2 regions of the Halorhodospira sp. M38 genome follow, and region 1 is predicted to be linked to the other one. Evidence: predicted binding sites of a transcription regulator. Region 1 holds the regulator's gene; the other holds the start of a gene.
The links. The regulator sigma-54, encoded in region 1, starts transcription at its own class of promoters, with help from an activator protein. The targets are predictions, from matches to a motif close to TGGCANGNTNCNTGCTT.
Positions count from the first base shown of each region.

Region 1 (4,130 bases):
GGGCCAGGCCGAGCAGTTCGCGGTGATCGCGCCGGCCGTGCAGGGCGGCCTCGGCTTCGGTGGGGCCGGGAGCGCGCTGGAGCTGGATGCACAGAGCCACGGCGGTCTCGCTGCGCAGCGCCGCGGGGCCGTAGAGTTCGGTGATGTCCACCAGGCCGAGGTCGCGCAGGCAGAGCAGCCCCCGCCCCTGCTGCGGACCGGCGCCGAGCAGGCGATCACCGTCGCGGCGCAGCTGTACGGCGTCGTCGGCCACCAGGGCGTGACCACGGTCGAGCAGCGCCAGGGCGGCGTCGCTCTTGCCCACGCCGCTGGGGCCCTCCAGCAGAATCCCGCGGCCGTGGACCGCCATCAGCAGGCCGGGGATGACCGGCCGGTTCCCGGCCGCGTTCACGATGGGTCGGCGTGCGACTGCCATTCGCGCAGGGCCATCTGCAGCTCGTCCCCGTCCGAGGAGCGGCGCAGCCGCTCGCACAGGCTGCTGTCGCTGAACATCTCGGCAAGGCTGGCGAGGATCTGCAGGTGCTCGTCGGTGAAGTGCTCGGGTACGACGAGGGCGAAGAGCAGGTCCACCGGTGCCTTGTCGAAGGCGTCGAAATCGATGCCCCGGTCCAGGCGGATGAGGGCCCCGATGGCGCGGTCGATCCCGTCGATGCGGGCGTGGGGCACGGCGACGCCGTGCCCCAGGCCCGTGCTGCCCAGTCGCTCACGGGCCAGCAACCGGTTGCTGATCTCCCGGGCGTCGAGGCCGTCGCCGCTGGCCCCGATCAGCTCGCCTATGCGCAGGAGCACCTGCTCCTTGTCCTCGATGCCGCTCTCGCAGCGAACACGTTCCGGCGTGATGAGTTGCTCGATGTCCATGGAGTGTCCGATCGGCTGGCCCGCTGAACCGCGTCCCGCCGCCTTAAAGGCTGGCCTTGAGGGACGCGCCCTGCCGTCGCTGATCGACGGCCTTCTCTTTGTGTTTCAGGACCTGACGGTCAAGCTTGTCCACGAGCACGTCAATGGCTGCATAGAGATCCTCCTCGATGGCATCGGCAAAAACGCGCCCGCCGCCACCCCCGATGTGGATGACCGACTCGGCCTTCTGCTGCTTCTTCTCCACCGTGAGGATCACCTCGGTATCGATGACGTGGTCGAAGTGGCGCTGGATGCGTTGCATCTTCTCGTTCACATGCGCCCGGAGGGCCGGGGTGATCTCGACATGATGCCCACTGAGCTTGATCTGCATACCGCCTCCTGAACCCCTTTGCCGCCGGCGGAGCCGGGGGCCTCAGCGCCCCCGGGCCTCCCTGCGCTCCGCCGACGATGCGATGGACAGGGACTCCCGGTACTTGGCGACCGTCCGACGCGCCACCTGGATCCCCTCCTCATGAAGGATACGCGCAATCGCGCTGTCACTCAGCGGTTTTGCCCGATCCTCCTCGGCGATCAGCCGGCGGATCCGCGCCCGGATCGCCGTCGCCGAAGCCTCTCCGCCGTCGCTGGTCTGCACGTGGCTCGAGAAAAAGTACTTGAACTCGAAGGTGCCCCGCGGGGTGTGCATGTACTTGTTGGTGGTGATGCGGGAGATGGTGGACTCGTGCATCTCCACCGCCTCGGCGATCTCGCGCAGAACCAGTGGTTGCATCGCCTCCTCGCCGTGGTCGAGGAACCCCTGTTGCCGCTCTACGATGGCGCTGGCCACTTTCAGCAAGGTCTCGTTCCTGCTGCGCAGGCTCTTGATCAGCCAGCGCGCCTCTTGGAGATGGTTGCGCAGGCAGTGGTTGTCCGCGCTGCGGTCCGCTCTGCGGATCAGGCTGGCGTAATACGCGTTGACGCGCAAGCGGGGGGCGGTCTCGCCGTTGAGTTCCACCTGCCAGACGCCGTCGCGGCGCACGACGAGGACATCGGGGATGATGTAGTCCGGGGTTGTGTCGCTGATCTGCGAGCCCGGGCGTGGATCGAGGCTCTGGATCAGACCGAGGATGCCGCCGAGGGCATCTTCGCCGACCCCCAGGGCGCGGCCCAGGTCGTCATGGCGGCGTTCGGCGATGAGCTCCAGGTGGTGGAGGAGGGCGTGCTGCGCCTCCGCACGCCAGGGCGTGTCCTCGGGAAGCTGCTCGAGCTGGACGCACAGCGCTTCCTGAGGGTCGCGGGCGGCAACGCCGGTCGGGTCGAGCCGCTGGACACGCTGCAGGACCGCCTCTAGCTCCTCGGCGCTGACTTGCTCGTCGGCCGGACAGCCGGCCAGCAGATCCTCGGTGCTCTGGGTCAGGTAGCCGTCGTCGCCGACGGCGTCGACGATGACCTCGGCGATGGAGCGCTCCCGGGCGGAGAAGGCCTCGAGCTCGATCTGCGCGTGCAGGTGCTGCTGGAGGCTGTCGGAGGCGGCCGGCCGGTTGTCGAGGGTGTCGCGCTGCGCACCCTCGTCGCCGGGGGCGCTCAGTGCCGTGCTGCCGTCGTAGATGTCGTCCCAGGAGGTGTCCAGGGGCAGGTCTTCGGGGATGTCCTCGCCGGCGGGTTCGCTGGCCGGTGCCTCGTCCTCGTGGGGTTCCGTTTCCTGCTGCTCCTGCTCCTGCCCGGGTTCGGCCTCCTCATCGAGCTCGAGCATGAAGTTCGACTCCAGGGCCTGCTGGATCTCGGTGCGCAGCTCCAGGCTGGAGAGTTGCAGCAGCCGGATGGCCTGCTGCAGCTGCGGGGTCATGGTCAGCTGCTGACCGATGCGTAGCTGAAGCGACTGCTTCATGGCCGTGTCCGTTGTGCTTGAAGCATCCGTAGTCCGTCACTCACAGGCGGAAGTCCTCGCCCAGGTACACCTCGCGTACCCGCGGGTTGGCCAGCACGCTCTCGGCGTCCCCGGCGGCCAGCACCTCGCCGTCACTGAGGATGTAGGCGCGTTGCACGATGCCCAGCGTCTCGCGCACGTTATGGTCGGTGATCAGCACGCCGATACCCCGTTGCGCCAGCTGGCGGACGATCCGCTGGATCTCGCCCACCGAGATGGGGTCGACCCCGGCGAATGGCTCATCAAGCAGTATGAACCGCGGATTCGCCGCGAGGGCGCGGGCGATCTCCACGCGCCGGCGCTCGCCCCCGGACAGGGCGATCCCCGGGGAGTCGCGCACGTGGGTCACGCCGAACTCCTCGAGCAGGCGATCCAGCTCCTGCTCGCGCTCAGTGCCGTCCAGGTCGTCGCGCAGCTGCAGGATGGCCCGTACGTTATCCGCAACGCTCAGTTTACGAAAGACCGAGGGTTCCTGGGGGAGGTAGCCGATGCCCAATCGGGCCCGGGCGTGAATGGGCAACCGGGTGAGGTCGTCGCCTTCCAGGGTGATTCGTCCCTCGTCGGCCTGCACCAGGCCGACGACCATGTAAAAGCACGTGGTCTTGCCGGCCCCGTTGGGGCCGAGCAGGCCGACGATCTCACCGTCGGCGACCTCCAGCCCCGCGCCGTTGACCACGGTGCGGCCGCGATAGCGCTTGCTCAGCCCCTCCGCGCGCAGCGTCACCAACGGGTCATTCCTCCTCGCGCCGTGCCGGATACAGGATGGTCCGCGCCCGCTGCCCCTCGGCGCCGCGGGCCTTCATGACCTGCCCCTCCAGGTCGACGTCGATGGTCTCGGCGGTGACTTGATCATCCCCCTGCCAGAGATGTGCATCGCCCTGGAAATGGGCACGTTCGGGACCGCGGGAGTAGTACTCCATGCGTTTCGCCTCGGCATGCACGGGGCGAGGCTGGTTCTCGGGGTGATCGCGGTAGGTGGCCGGCGTGCCGTCGACGTAGACGTGGCTCAGGTCGCCGTCCTCGTCGGTGTAGACCTCCATGCGATCCCCGGTGATGCGCATCTCGCCCCGCGTGAGCACGGCGTCGCCCTCGTAGACGCTGACTCCGGCGACCGCGTCGACATCCACCCGGTCGGCCTCCAGTTCGATCGGTGCCTCGTCGCGCTGGCCCACGGCCGTTGCCGGCAGGGCAGCGGCGAGCAGGGTCGCGGCGACGAGCAGTCCCACGCGGATACGGCTGGCGGCGTCAGTACGCTCCATACGACCCCCGGACGTCGGCGTGCAGGCGCAGGCGATCCGCGCGGTAATCCAGGGTCATCCCGGTTCCGCGCAGGGTGCCGGCCGGCTCGCGAGCGGTGACCGCCTCG
Region 1 covers NZ_JAJNQP010000010.1:66,421-70,550, forward strand. The annotation lists gene LRA98_RS07850 (HPr kinase/phosphorylase) at 1-391, opposite strand, end outside; gene LRA98_RS07855 (PTS sugar transporter subunit IIA) at 388-858, opposite strand; gene hpf (ribosome hibernation-promoting factor, HPF/YfiA family) at 902-1,228, opposite strand; gene LRA98_RS07865 (RNA polymerase factor sigma-54) at 1,271-2,725, opposite strand; gene lptB (LPS export ABC transporter ATP-binding protein) at 2,766-3,491, opposite strand; gene lptA (lipopolysaccharide transport periplasmic protein LptA) at 3,496-4,023, opposite strand; gene lptC (LPS export ABC transporter periplasmic protein LptC) at 4,010-4,130, opposite strand, start outside.

Region 2 (4,130 bases), on a different contig from region 1:
CGGCGGCATCGGCACGGCACTGCTGGCAGTGGCTCATCACCGCGATATCACTGGCGCAGGCGGCCCGCAGGCCGAGCAGCTCGGCGTCGCTCGGACCGCGCTGGCCAATCTCGCCGAAGTAGGTGCCGTGGCTGGGGTCGGAGATCAGGGGCATGACGTTGTGCAGGAACGCCCCGCGCTGGCGGACCGCCCGGGAAACGACAGGTAGATGCTGATGGTTGATCCCGGGGATGGCCACCGAGTTGACCTTGACCAGCACGCCGCGGGCGGCCAGCGCCTCGATGCCGGCGAGCTGGCGCTGCACGAGGATCCGGGCGGCCTCCAGGCCACGCCGGCGCCGGTGCTCAAAGAGGATCGAGGGGTGGATGCGCGCGCCGATCTCCGGGTCGATGGCGTTGACCGTCACCGTGACGTGCTCCACCTCGAGGGCCACCAGATCGTCCACGTAGTCGGGCAGCGCCAGGCCGTTGGTGGACAGGCACAGGCGCAGCTGGGGAGCCACCTCGCGGATGCGCTCGAAGGTCTCGAAGGTGCGGCGCGGGTTGGCCAGGGCGTCGCCCGGTCCGGCGATGCCCACCACCGACAGCTGCGGGATTTCATGGGCCACCGCCAGGGTCTTGGCCGCGGCCTCCTCCGGAGTGAGCACCTCGGAAACCACGCCGGGGCGGGACTCGTTGGCGCAGTCGTACTTGCGATTGCAGTAGTTGCACGAGAGGTTGCACCCCGGGGCAACGGCCACGTGCAGCCGCGCGAAGTGGTGGTGGGCACGCTCGGAGTAGCAGGGGTGGTCCCGGACCTTGGCGCGCAGCGCCTCGGGCAGGTGCTCGAGCCCGTCGCCGGGCGCCCCCTCGCCACCGACGCCGGGGCAGCCGGCGGCGGGGTCGCAGGTGGTGGAGCCGGATGCGTCCATTGTCTCTCCCTCCGTCGGGACCGGAGCCGCGCTCCGGTCGGGCTTGCCCGCTCTTTTGCAAACCTCGTGCCGGATCACGAGAGCGGCCAACCGCCCGTCTCGCCGTGCCTCCCGCCGCGGCATTCGCCGCGCGTGTCGCAAACCCCACACAGCCGCGTGTCGCGTCCGCCACGCCCCCAGCAACGGCTCATAGGCTCTTGACCGGGATGTCGAGGGTCTTGATCCGGTAGGCGATCTGCCGCGGCGTCATGCCCAGCAACCGCGCCGCCTTGGCCTGCACCCAACCGGTGCGCTCCAGCGCGGCGATGACCCGCTCGCGCTCGTCCAGGTTTGGGTCGTTCGGGTCGGGGGCCGCCGGCCCGGCGGGTAGCACCCCGCTCTCGACGGCCGGCGAACCGTCCTCGGGGATCCCGGCCAGAATCACGGCCTCCTGGTCGATGCGGCCGTCCTCGCTCATGATCGCCGCCCGCTCCAGGGCGTTCTCCAGTTCGCGAACATTGCCCGGCCAGTGGTAGCGCATCAGCGTGCGGATGGCGTCGTCGGAGATCTCCAGCGCCCGCTCCTGGTTGCTGGCGATGCGCCCGACGAGGAACCGGACCAGCTCCGGGATGTCCTCGAGGCGCTCGCGCAGCGCCGGCATGGTGATGGTCATCACGTTGAGCCGGTAGTAAAGGTCCTCGCGGAACTCCCCGGCGGCCACCGCCGCCTCCAGATCGCGGTTGGTGGCGGCGAGCACGCGCACGTCCACCCGCCGGGTCCGGGTGCTGCCCACCCGCTCGAACTCCCCTTCCTGCAGGACCCGCAGCAGCTTCGCCTGGAAGGCCGGGGAGATCTCGCCCATCTCATCGAGGAAGATGGTGCCGCCGTCGGCCTGCTCGAAACGCCCCACCCGGCTCTGCACAGCGCCGGTGAAGGCGCCTTTCTCGTGGCCGAAGAGCTCGCTCTCGAGCAGGCTGTCGGGCAGCGCCGCGCAGTTGAGCTTGACAAAGGGCGCGTCGGCCCGGGGCGAGTTGTAGTGGATGGCGTTGGCCAACAGCTCCTTGCCGGTGCCGGACTCACCGCGCAGCAGCACCGTAGTGCTCCACTGCGCCACCCGGCGCACCTGCTCGAAGACCCGGCGGATAGCCGGGGTCCGGCCGATGACGTTCTCGAAGCCGTAGCTCTCCTGCACCTCCCGGCGCAGGCGGTCGCGCTCATCGACGATGGCCGCCTGCTCACGGTCAACCTCGGTGGCCAGGCGGACCGTCTGTGCGACCAGGTTGGCGACCATCTGCATGAACCGAGAGCGCTCGGCCAGCAGCGCGCCCTCGTCGGCGGCGGGCTGGGCGGCGAGTACGCCCACCGGCGGGTCCTGCTCGCCGGGGCCGTTGATGGGTACACCGATGAACGGCAGATCCGGATCGTAGAGGCCGAGCCGATCGAGGAAGCGCGGCTCCTCGGAGATGCGCCGCACGATCAGCGGCTCGGCGTGATTGAGGATCTCGCCAACGATCCCCTCGCCCGGCCGGTAGGCGACCTCATTGGCGGGGCTCTGCCCGTACAGCGCGCGGACGATGGTCTCGCGGCGGACGGGGTCGCGCAGGGCGACCATGCCGGAGTGCATATCGGCGTGCTCGTGGAGCACCTCCAGGACGGCCTGAAGGGTCTCGCGCAGGTCGAGACTGCGCGAGAGCACCCGGCTGACCTGGTACAGCGCCTCGAGCTGGGCCTCGACCAGTTCGGCCCGGGCGCGTTCTCGGGGGCCGACGGACGTGGGGTTCTCCATGAATACTCCCCTCCGCTAGGTGCATCGGTTTTGGCTGGCCCAGATGGGGTCAGGGGCCCCATCTGGGCCGGGCAAAACCGTTGCAACTCCCGTTCCAGACAGCCGGCGAACCGTCGACCCCCGTTTGTCGCGTTTCTCACAGTGATTCACGGAAGGTGATGCTTTTGTCGTCTGTGCCACATCGGTGCAACGGCACCTCTTTGGTGCAAATGGGCGAGGTTCGGACGGGATGACGCGGGGTTGCGGGACCGTGGTGCTCAAAGGGTACCGGCTGGCACGGCTGATGCTTGACCCGTAGCGAACGCCGCCGACGGGCCGGGAAAGGGAAAGAGGATGACGGAATACCTGCTACTGCTGCTCGGCGTCGCCCTGGTGAACAATGTGGTCCTGACCCAGTTCCTGGGGCTGTGCCCGTTCATGGGTGTGTCGAACCGACTGGATACCGCCCTGGGCATGGGCCTGGCCACCACCTTCGTACTCACGTTGGCGGCGGCGGCCGGGTGGGTGATCGAGCACGCCCTGCTCATCCCCCTGGACCTGGAGTTCCTGCGCATCCTCAGCTTCATCCTCGTCATCGCCGGGACCGTGCAGTTCACCGAGATGGCCGTCGCCCGGGTCAGCCCCGCCCTGCACCAGGTTCTGGGCGTCTTCCTGCCGCTGATCACCACCAACTGCGCCGTGCTCGGCGTGGCCCTGCTCAACATCCAGGAAGCGCACACCTTCGCCGAGAGCCTGGTCTTCGGCGTCGGAGCGGCGCTCGGTTTCACGCTGGTTCTGGTCCTGTTCGCCGGCCTGCGCGAGCGGCTGGCCACGGCAGCGGTTCCGGCCGCCTTTGCCGGTGCCCCCATCGGCTTCGTGGTCGCCGGGCTGCTGTCGCTGGCGTTCATGGGACTGACCGGACTGCCCGAAGGAGGGTGAGGCGATGTATGCAGCGATGCTGGTTCTGACCGGGATGGCGCTGGTGATCGGGTTCCTGCTGGCCGTGGCCGCGCAGTATCTAAAGCCGCCGCCGGACGAGACCGCCGAGGAGGTGGAGCGCGTCCTGCCCGGTACCAACTGCGGCCAGTGCGGGCTGGCCGGCTGCAGCATCGGCGCCCAGTCCGTGGCGGCCGGGGAGCTTCCGGTGAACTTCTGCCCGCCGGGTGGCCGGGCCGTGGCCGAGGAGATCGCCCGCATCACCGGACGTCCGCTGGTGCTGGACGATGGCGACGACGGCATCCGCCGGGTGGCGCGGGTCACCCGGGAAGACCGGTGCACCGGGTGCCTGAAGTGCATCAAGGCCTGCCCCACCGATGCCGTCATCGGCGCCCCGAAGCAGATCCACGGGGTGTTGCCGGAGGCGTGCTCCGGCTGCGAAGCGTGCATCGACGTCTGCGCCACCGGGGCGCTGGAGATGGTCCCCGAGCCGGTGACCCTGGCCAACTGGCGCTGGCCCCGCCCGATGGAGGCATTCGA
Region 2 covers NZ_JAJNQP010000007.1:32,220-36,349, reverse strand. The annotation lists gene nifB (nitrogenase cofactor biosynthesis protein NifB) at 1-910, opposite strand, end outside; gene nifA (nif-specific transcriptional activator NifA) at 1,098-2,675, opposite strand; gene rsxA (electron transport complex subunit RsxA) at 3,009-3,593, shown strand; gene LRA98_RS06120 (RnfABCDGE type electron transport complex subunit B) at 3,598-4,130, shown strand, end outside.
Region 2: the regulator sigma-54 is predicted to act here: its motif matches at 2,948-2,964, upstream of rsxA (electron transport complex subunit RsxA).